DNA from 3 places in the Halomonas sp. C10-5 genome. Region 3 is predicted to be linked to each of the others. Evidence: riboswitches for the same ligand, from Rfam matches in the RefSeq annotation. Region 3 holds a riboswitch; each other region holds the start of a gene.

Region 1 (3,267 bases), 1.2 Mb from region 3:
CGGGACATCTCGGCCAGGGTGATCGCCTCCCCGGCGGAGCGGCAGCCGGCGGTATTGGGCAGCAGCCGGCAGCCGCTCTCGCGCAGGATCTGCCAGAAGGCGTCGCCGTCGCCGCCGGCGGGGTTCTGGCGGCGCAGCCCCAGGGTGAGCATGTCGCAGCCGGCGGCGGCGATCGCCTCCTGCATCACCGCCGGCGAGGGGTAGAGGGCGGTGCCGAGCAGGAGGCGGCTGGTGAAATCCTCGCCGTAGAGCACCAGGGTGTCGTCTTGAGCGTCGTGGGGCGTGTTCATCAGCCACCTCCTACCGGGGCCACGATATCGATGCGGTCGCCGTCGTCGAGGGTGCGCTCGGGCCAGGTGGAGCGCGGAGCGAAGGCGTCGTTGATGGCCACGGCGACACGGCGCTCGCCGTACCCCCAGCGCTGCAGGGCCTGGGCCAGGGCGATGCCCTCGGGTAGCCGGGTGGGTTCCCCGTTGAGGCTCAGGGTGATCTCGTTCATGGGGCTCTCCTCTTCAAGGAATTCGACGCCGGGTCAAGCCAGCGACTCCCGGGGTACGGCATCGGCGAGCACCGCGGCGAAGGGACGTTCGTCCTGGCCACGGATCTCGGCCAGCACATGCTCGACCACCGCCGGGGCCAGCAGGTAGCCATGGCGGAACAGGCCGTTGGCGCCGATCAGGCCGTCCTCTCGGGTGACGTGGGGCAGGTTGTCGCGAAACGCCGGCCGCAGGTTGACGCCCTGCTCGAGGATGCGTGCCTCGGCGAAGGCCGGCGACAGGGTGTAGAGGGCCGTGGATAGCTCCAGCGATGACTGCAGCGAGATCGGCGAGCGGTCCTCGCTCTCGATGGAGGTGGCGCCGATCACGAAGCGCCCGCCGGGCTTGGGGACCACGTAGAGCTGGTAGCGCGGGTGCATCAGGCGTACCGGCCGGGACAGCGTCACCTCGTCGGTATGCACGTGCAGGGTCTCGCCGCGTACGCCGCGCAGGGTTGGGTGCCTCGGCTTGGCGCCGTGGCCGCGGCAGTCGATCACCAGGTCGAAGGCGCGTCGGCCGGTGGGGGTGACGACCTCGCCGGGATGGGGCGCCACCGGGGTGCGGGCATGGCACTCGCCGCCCAGGGCATGGATCGCCTCGAGCAGTCGGGTGAGCAGCTCACGGTTGTCCAGATGGGCCTCAGCGGCGAGAAACAGGCCGTGGCGAAAGCCCGCCAGATCGGGTTCCAGGGCATGGACGCCGGCGGCATCCAGCATCCGGTAGCCTGGGGGGTCGCCCAGGGCGTCATCCAGGTCACGGCGGAACTGGGTCAGCTCGTTCTCGTCCTGGGGGTGGGCCACCACCAGGCTGCCGTGCTGGTGCCACAGTCCCGGCGCCTCGAGTTCGGCGAGCCACTGCGGCCAGCGCTCGAGGGCGACCCGACCCATGTCGAAGATGCAGCGTTCGCCGACCACGGTTTCGGCCAGCGGGGCGACCATGCCGGCGGCGGTCCAGGCCGCCGCCGGCGGGGTGTCGAGATCGCCGGCGTCATACAGGGTGACGGCGTGGCCGTCGCGCAGCAGCTGCCAGGCGAGAAGACGGCCGAGCAGGCCGGCGCCGGCCACGGCAATGCGGCGTTGGGAAGGCGTGGTCATGGGTCTGGTATCCGGCGGTTGGCGGTGACGAGCAGGCCGGATGCGGGGCAGGGGCGGGCAGCGATGCACGATCTTGTTCCCTCCGCAGGCATCAACCTGATCAGGTTCAACGGGTTCGGCCGTACCGATCTCAGCCCCCGTGTCCACCGCAGTGCGGCTACCGGGGCTCCCCGACAAGCGTGTCCAACATAACCAAGGAGGCCCGCCGACGCAATCGCGTCGGCGGGCCTCAGGACTCCTTCGGCGGTGGGCCGGTCAGGCGCAGTCGGCGGCACCCTCGCCGAACATGTCGAACAGCAGCTCGCGGCCCATGCCGGTAAGCACGAAGCGCCGCTGGTCATTCCAGGTCGCCGCCTCGCTGGACTCGAGGATGCGCTGGCAGGCCGACCACTCGCGGCTGTCGCTTTCCAGCGTCTCCAGGGCATCGGGGTCGAGGCCGCGATGGGGCACGGTGACGGTCTCAAGGACATGGCCCTGGCGGTAGAGCAGGGCGGCCATGTTGGAGAGGCACTGGCGCAGGCTGCGCTGCATGCCGAAGGTATCGATCGTCTGTGTAGTCATGCGCCGCGTCTTCCCAGGTGGAATGTGCTGCGGCGCATTATACAACCTTGGTCGCACAAGACCAAGGTCTAATGAGGGCCGGTCTCAGTCGTCTACCTGGCCCAGCAGCAGGAACTCGATCAAGGCCTTCTGGGCATGTAGGCGGTTGCCGGCCTCCTGCCAGACCACGGCGCGCGGGTCGTCGAGCAGGGTCTCGCTGATCTCCTCGCCGCGGTGGGCGGGCAGGCAGTGCAGGAAGAGGACATCGTCGGCGGCGCGGTCGAGCAGCGCCTCGCTGACCTGGAAACCGGCGAAGGCCGCCGCCCGCTTGGCCTGCTCCTCCTCCTGGCCCATGGAGGCCCAGACGTCGGTGGTCACCAGGTCCGCACCGCTGACCGCCTCGGCGGGATCGCGCAGGATGGTGACACGGTCGCCGGCGGCCGCGAGGATATCCTGGCGCGGCTCATAGCCCTCGGGGCAGCAGATGCGCAGCCGGAAGTCGAACTGGCGGGCGGCATTGATCCAGGAGTGGCACATGTTGTTGCCATCGCCGATCCACACCGCCGTCTTGCCCCGCACGCTGCCGCGCAGCTCGGTCCAGGTCATCACGTCGGCGAGCAGCTGGCAGGGGTGGTAGTCGTCGGTGAGGGCGTTGATCACCGGCACGCTGCTGGCCGCCGCATACTCCTCGAGCCCGGCGTGGGAGAAGGTGCGGATCATCACGATGTCGACCATCTCCGAGAGCACCCGGGCGGTGTCGCCGATGGGCTCGCCGCGGCCGAGCTGGGTGTCGCGGGGCGAGAGGAACAGCGCATGACCACCGAAATGGGCCATGGCGGTCTCGAAGGAGACCCGGGTGCGGGTCGATGACTTCTCGAAGATCATCGCCATGGTGTGGTTCGGGAAGGGGGTATAGGTGGGCCCCTCCACCTTGAGCGCGTTCTTGATGGTGATGGCGCGCTGGATCAGGTTGCTCAGCTCTTCGGGGCTGGCATCCATCAGGGTCAGGAAGTGCCGAGTGGCCATGGGGTGCTCCTCGTAAAAACGCACATCCTAGCCAGCCGCCGGGGGATGCGCAACGCGCCATGGATCAGTAG
Region 2 (3,267 bases), 470 kb from region 3:
CCCCATCAGCGGGTGCAGGTCGCCTGCACGCGTCACCCGCAGCGCCCACTCCAGGTAGACCCACTCGGTGACCACCAGCACCGCCAGGATCTCCGCGTAGCCGCCTCCATCACCGGTCTCGCGCAGCAGCGCCTGGAAGGCCCGGGTCTCGGGCAGCCAGGCCCGCGCCTCGGGCGTCGAGGCCGGGACTCCGAAGGCCTCGAAGGTGCGCTGGAAGGTGCTGTTCTCGTCGCTGGTCAGCATGCCCATGAACTGCCCCAGCACCACCCGGTCCGCCATGCACGGCGCACGGCCGATGGCGAATCCGATCAGCGCGGTGAAGGGATCCACGAAGCCGTAGTCCTGCGCCATGTAGGCGGCGAAGTCATCACCCGAAAGCCGCCCCTCGGCCAGGGCGTCGAACAGCGGATGGTTCACGGTAGAAGACCAGTCGGGCTCGCTGATCTCGCGCAGCCAGTCGGTGAGGCGCGGCGCGTCCTGCTGCGCGGCCCAGGCGTTGAAATCGGCGCGGGTGTTCATCTGGCGCCTCCTTCGCGGGCGGGCTGGAACCTCGCGCCCGGACGCCACCAGGCGACCAACAGGCTGACGAGCGTCGAGCCGACCAGTGCCCCCAGGAAAGGCGGAAGCGTCGGTATGCTGCCGGGGAAGGTGGCCGCCAGCACGCCGGCGGCGAGGCTGCCCTGCGCGATCCAGCCCGGCACGATGGCCCCGAGCATGCCGGCCACGCCGCCGACCACCGCGGCCAGCGGCGACATGCGTCGCCACAGCCCCAGCAGCACCGGCACCACGATGGCCGCACACAGGAGATCCGCGATCAGGAAGAGGCGCAGCACCGAGAAGCCCTGCAGGGCCACCCAGACCACCGGCACCATCAGCGCCACCGTCACCAGGCGCGCGGCGCGCACCGAGAGCCCGCGCCGGCCGCTGCTTGCCACCGCCATTGATGCGATGGCGTTCTGCAGGGTATCGACGCTCGAGGCCACCAGGGTCACCGCCAGCACCAGCGCCGGCAGGCCCAGCCAGGCCGGCGCCGCGGAGAGCAGCGCGAAGAAGGGCATCGGCGGCTCGCCCAGCGGCAGCGCGTGCATCGCCGCCAGCATGCCGAGCCCGCCGATCGCCATCACCACCAGCAGGCTGCTGGCGCCGCCCAGCAGCGCCCCTCGGCTCAGGGCGCGATCATCTTCGGCGGCCCAGATCCGCTGCCAGTAGCCCTGGTGGAAGAGGTTGGCCGCAGTGACCGCGATCACCAGGGTCAGCGCCACGGAGAGCGCACTGCCAGCGGGAATGGCAGGCATCGTCGCCTCGGCGGGCATCGGCGGCAGCCACCACCAGGCCACGCCACCCACCAGCACCAGCAGGGCCAGCAGCAGCCAGGCCTGCCAGCGATCGGTGGCGAGGCTCGCCCGCAGACCGCCGAGCGTGGTGTAGACCAGGGTGACTACCGCCAGCCCCAGGATCACCAGTGCGGGCGGCACATCCGAGAGGATGCCGGCGATGGCACCGATGGCGGTAAGCTCGGCGGCCAGGAAGAGCGCCATGTAGGCCACCGAGACGAAGGCCACCCAGCGGCGCACCCCGGCGCCGTAGCAGGCCTCGGCGAACTCGCCGATGCTGCGGCCTTGCGGCAGGTGGCGGCGGATCGCCGGGCCGTAGAGCCCCAGCACGATGAAGGGCAGAGAAGAGCCGATGGCATAGCCGGCCAGCGCCACCGGCCCCACGAAGGCGCCGATCTCCGGCGGCGCGAAGAGGATCCAGGCGCCCATGCCGGAGGCCAGGAACGACAGGCCGATGGCCTGGGCACCCTGGGAATTGCGGGCAGTCACGTAGTCATCGAGGGGGCCATCGGCCCGGCGGGCCCGCAGGCCCAGGAAAGCAAAGCACAGCAGCGCCGCGCCGAGCACGGCAGACGTCAGGTAGGGCATGTCGCACTTCCTCCGCCGGTATTAACCGGATCAGGTTCCAGGGTCGGCGCATGGCCCTCTCAGCCCCCGCAGATGCGGCGGGACTCCCCTGGCGACAAGTGAATGATTTGTGAGGTCACGCCGCGCACAGCGGCAAGGCGTGACCGGAGGCATCATAGCGAGACAGAGTCCTGCCTGCCAGTGGACCAGCGAGACATGCTCAACTACTCGTCGGCGCAGAGGATCTTCACAGCGCTCAATACGCGCAACGGTGTACAAGCCACCCCTCTTGATTAGTATGAGTGGATACTATCGGCATAGAGCGGGGAGCCAGCTTTGCTGAATATCGATACTCGTCTTCGCCAAGCAGCATTTCAGCGCCTTGAAGCCATCGCACAACAATACTCGAATGATGTGCCCTGGGAGGCCATTGCCCAGCCGGTCCCCTTGGATGGGGAGTCTTTCTTCATCGCCAGCAGAGCAATCGGCATCTTCAAACCCAAGCAGATGCCAGATGGCATCCTGAGTATCAAAACCGTGGTCCCCAAGCAGGGCAGGATCAATATCTATTCCGATGGTGCTAGCGACGAGGGTGGCTTCTGGTATTCGCTTGAGGCAGGAGGAACAGCCAAGCCCGCGAATCGCCAGCTCTTAATCAGCTACGAGCGACAGGATCCGATCATCTACCTAGTGGGCGTCGCTCCAGGCCGCTACCTTCCTTTATGGCCCTGCTACATCGACAACATGGACCTGGCCAGAGAGTTATGCCATGTCAGCATGAACGACCGAATTGGCCAGATGCGCCATGTCGCAGAAAACCATGGCGCCTACAGGACGGATGAGATAGAGAAGCGCTACGTAATCCGTGAAGCCAAAACGCGGGTTCATCAGGCTGAATTCCGTGCGCGAGTGATGCTGGCATATTCCAACCGCTGCGCCATGACGGGGCTGCCAGTGCCACAACTACTGGAGGCGGCACATATTATTCCCGACATCGATCAGGACAGCACCGCAGAAGTGAGCAATGGCATATCCCTCAGCCGGCTGCATCATAGGGCTTACGATGCTGACTTGATCGGCATTGACCCCAACTACCGCATCCACCTGAATGATGAGCTGCTCTCGACTCAGGATGGGCCTCTGCTTGAGAGCATGAAGCAGCTCGACGGCCAGCGAATCTCCATCCCCAGACACGCTAGAGATAAGCCGAGCCAGGAGGCACTGGAACTGCGTTATCAGCGATTCTTGTCGCGCTAAAGCCTATTTCTTCTCTCGCGGCACCCGCCCCATCAGATAGAACTCCTCGTTGGGCGGCGTGCCGGTCAGGGTGACCAGCCGGTTGGAGAGGCCGAAGAAGGCGGCGATG
Region 3 (3,267 bases):
CCGCCTTGGTGGAGTTGCCCCCACTGAAATGCTCGGCGGCCCGGTACCAGCCGGAGCGGTTGGCGTAGCGACTCAGGTTGGGCATCACCTCGGGGCTCAGCAGGTCATGGCGCACGCTGTCCAGCACCACCAACAGCAGGTTGTGGGGCGCGGCCGACGGCGAGCAGCTCAGCGGCGCCGAGGGATAGGCCAGGTCATGGGCCTTTCCCTGTGCCGCCTCCAGCTCCACCCGGTCGCGCACCGCCTGGGGGTCGACCCAGCCCCGCTTGACGAACAGGCGCTTGGCAGTGGCGGGATAGAACAGCGGCACATGGCGGGTCATGCCGGTGATGTCGCGGTCGTAGTGGGCGTCGGCCCAGGCGTGCCAGCCGTGCACCCCGAGCAGGGCCAGCAGGCCGAGGGCGAGTGCCGGCAGCACCGGCCGCGACAGTGGGCGCCGCTTGAGCCATAACCCCAGGGCCCCCTGCAGCGCCAGCATCGCCAGCACCCCGCCGATGGCCAGGCCCCAGGCCAGCCAGGAGAAGCTGAAGACGTCGCCGCCAGCGTTGACCAGCAGGTCGAGGATGAAACCGCTCAGGTGGAAGCGGTACTGGGCGTAGACGAAGGTGTCGAGCAGCAGCACCAGCTGCAGCAGGCCGGCCCACAGGGTGGTGACCAGCCACAGCCAGGGCGCCCGAAGCAGCGGGGCCAGCAGCAGCAGCGGCAAGGCCCCAAGCCACACCAGCAGCCCGATATGGCCGAGGAACACCAGCAGCAGGTAGCCCCACTGCTCGGCGCCCTCGGGAGCCATGTAGGGGAGGTAGCGCAGGCTGATCAGCCAGGCGAGCAGCAGGTTGGCAAGGGTCCAAGCGCCCAGCCAGCGCCAGCGATGGAGAAGGGATGCAAGCATGTGATGGCCACGATCATGAAAGGGCCCGACACCAAGCCGCGATACACGGCCTGTCGGGTGGTGGAAAGATACCGGGATCGGCGTCGTCACACTCTGGTCATGCCACCTTAAGCAATCCTTAAGGAAGGCGCGCCACAGTCATGGTGCATGCTGATACCGCCGCAACCCGAGGCAACACCATGACCCGGAGTCCGATAATGACACTCGCAGACACCCTCGTCGCCGAGAATCGCGCCATCGTGCCGCTGCTGCTCATTGGCCTGGCGTTGCTGGCCCTGGGCGTGCTGGCCGCCGGCTGGGACCCCATCGAGCTGCCACTGGGGCTCGCCGCCCTGGGCACCCTGGCGCTCGTCCTGCTCACCCCCGAGCGCTGGCAAGGCGAGGAAGCACGGGACACCGTCAACAGCCTGGTACTGGCCAGCCTGATCACCCTGGCGGGCTTCCATGTGATGGCGTGAACCTCGCTGCTCGAGCGCCTCGCCAGAGGCATTGCCCGGCCTTTACAGTCCTCCCCGGGACGTGGATAGTGTGGCTCGACGACAGGGGCGCCGCGGCACTCGCCGTGGCTGAGACGCACCCTTGGAACCTGACCCGGATCATGCCGGCGTAGGGAGTCGTGCAGCCCGCCCCGCCGCCTGCACCTCCCGCGCCCGGGAGGAACGATGACCACTGCCACCCGCGGCCCGATCGACCCCGCCGCCCATCTCGCTCGCCTGCGCGAGCGCGCACCACTGATTCACAACATCACCAATCTGGTGGCCATGAATCCCATGGCCAACGTGCTGCTGGCCCTGGGCGCCTCGCCCGCCATGGTGCACGCCCGCGAGGAGGCCGCCGAGTTCGCCGCCCTCGCCGATGCCCTGACGGTGAATATCGGCACCCTCTCCCCCCACTGGGTCGAGGCCATGGAGGAGGCCGCCGTGGCCGCACGGCTGTCGGGCAAGCCCTGGGTGCTGGACCCGGTGGCGGTGGGCGCCACCGCCTACCGCCGCGAGACGGGCAGCCGCCTGCTGGAGCGACGCCCCACGGTGATCCGCGGCAACGCCTCGGAGATCCTGGCCCTGGAGCACCAGGGCAGCGGCGGGCGCGGCGTGGACAGCAGCGATCCCACCGAAGCCGCCGAGCAGGCCGCCGTGGCCCTGGCGCGCCGCATTGATGCCGTGGTGGCGGTGACCGGCGAGGTCGACCTCGTGACCGACGGCCGGCGCCTCGCCCGCATCCCGGGCGGCCATGCGCTGATGCCCCGGGTCACCACCCTGGGCTGCGCGCTCACCGGCGTGGTCGCCGCCTTCCTGGTGGGCGCAAAGGATCCCTTCGCGGCCAGCGTGGCGGCACTCGCCTGCTACGGCGAGGCGGGACGCCGCGCCGGTGAGGTCGCCAACGGCCCCGGCAGCTTCGCCGTGGCCTTCCTCGATGCCCTCTACGCCCTCGACCACGACCAGCTTGCCACCCTGCCCACCCTGGAGGTGACCGATGCGCCTTGACCTCTCCCTCTACCTCATCACCGACCCCGCCCTGTGCGCCGGCCACGGCCTGGTGGAGACCGCAGTGGCCGCGGTGCGCGGCGGTGCCACGATGATACAGCTGCGCGACAAGCACGCCTCGAACGGCGAGATGATCGACCAGGCGCGACGGCTCAAGGCGGCGCTGGCCGGCAGCGGCGTGCCGTTGATCATCAACGACCGCCTGGCAGTGGCGGTGGAGAGCGGTGCCGACGGCCTGCATATCGGCCAGGATGATGGCGAGGTGACCGAGGCCCGAGCGGCCCTCGGCGAGCAGGCGATACTGGGGCTCTCGGTGCAGACCCTGGCGCAGATGGCACGCATCGACGCCGAGCACCTCGACTACCTGGGACTCGGCCCGGTATTCGCCACCCCCAGCAAGCATGACCACGCCGAGCCGCTGGGCTTTGCGGGGCTGGCCACCCTGGTGGCGGCGAGCCCCCTGCCCAGCGTGGCCATCGGCGGCCTCACGGTCGAGCACCTTACGGCGACGCGCCAGGCCGGTGCCGACGGACTGGCGGTGATCTCGGCGATCTGCGGCATGCCGGACCCCGAGGCCGCGGCGCGGGCCTTCTTCTCCCGAGGCTGAACTCATCCCGGGACAAGGCCAGGACGTGCAGCAACGGCTGGGGATCAGGCGGTGGGGCGCCGCTTGAGCGAGGTGCGCCCCTCGCGATAGGCGATGGCCAGGCCACTGCCGATGATCAGCACGCTGCCCACGAACACCCAGAGGTCCGGCATCTCGCCCCAGAACCACCAGCCCAGCAACACCGCCCACAGCATGGCGGTGTAGTCGAAGGGGGCGGCAATGGCCGCCGGGGCGTGGCGGAAGGCCAGGGTGATGAAGGCGGTGGCCCCCACCCCGAACACCCCGGC

What was found. A riboswitch is a leader RNA that binds a small molecule or an ion and turns the genes downstream of it on or off. The one in region 3 is predicted to bind thiamine pyrophosphate.
Region 1: it holds a riboswitch for thiamine pyrophosphate, as region 3 does, so the genes downstream of both, thiO (glycine oxidase ThiO) here and thiM (hydroxyethylthiazole kinase) in region 3, are expected to answer to the same signal.
Region 2: it holds a riboswitch for thiamine pyrophosphate, as region 3 does, so the genes downstream of both, ACJ7IV_RS03350 (SLC5/6 family protein) here and thiM (hydroxyethylthiazole kinase) in region 3, are expected to answer to the same signal.

Annotation. Positions count from the first base shown of each region.
Region 1 is NZ_CP175665.1:1,422,949-1,426,215, forward strand. Features, by position in the region: gene ACJ7IV_RS06695 (thiazole synthase) at 1-290, opposite strand, end outside; gene thiS (sulfur carrier protein ThiS) at 290-499, opposite strand; gene thiO (glycine oxidase ThiO) at 533-1,630, opposite strand; TPP riboswitch at 1,691-1,813, opposite strand; gene ACJ7IV_RS06710 (hypothetical protein) at 1,886-2,191, opposite strand; gene argF (ornithine carbamoyltransferase) at 2,276-3,196, opposite strand.
Region 2 is NZ_CP175665.1:710,607-713,873, reverse strand. Features, by position in the region: gene ACJ7IV_RS03355 (TenA family protein) at 1-519, opposite strand, end outside; gene ACJ7IV_RS03350 (SLC5/6 family protein) at 516-1,922, opposite strand; TPP riboswitch at 1,912-2,022, opposite strand; gene ACJ7IV_RS03345 (HNH endonuclease) at 2,238-3,158, shown strand; gene ACJ7IV_RS03340 (peroxidase-related enzyme) at 3,162-3,267, opposite strand, start outside.
Region 3 is NZ_CP175665.1:242,057-245,323, reverse strand. Features, by position in the region: gene ACJ7IV_RS01150 (DUF3413 domain-containing protein) at 1-889, opposite strand, end outside; gene ACJ7IV_RS01145 (hypothetical protein) at 1,087-1,347, shown strand; TPP riboswitch at 1,421-1,519, shown strand; gene thiM (hydroxyethylthiazole kinase) at 1,552-2,373, shown strand; gene thiE (thiamine phosphate synthase) at 2,363-2,980, shown strand; gene ACJ7IV_RS01130 (DMT family transporter) at 3,025-3,267, opposite strand, start outside.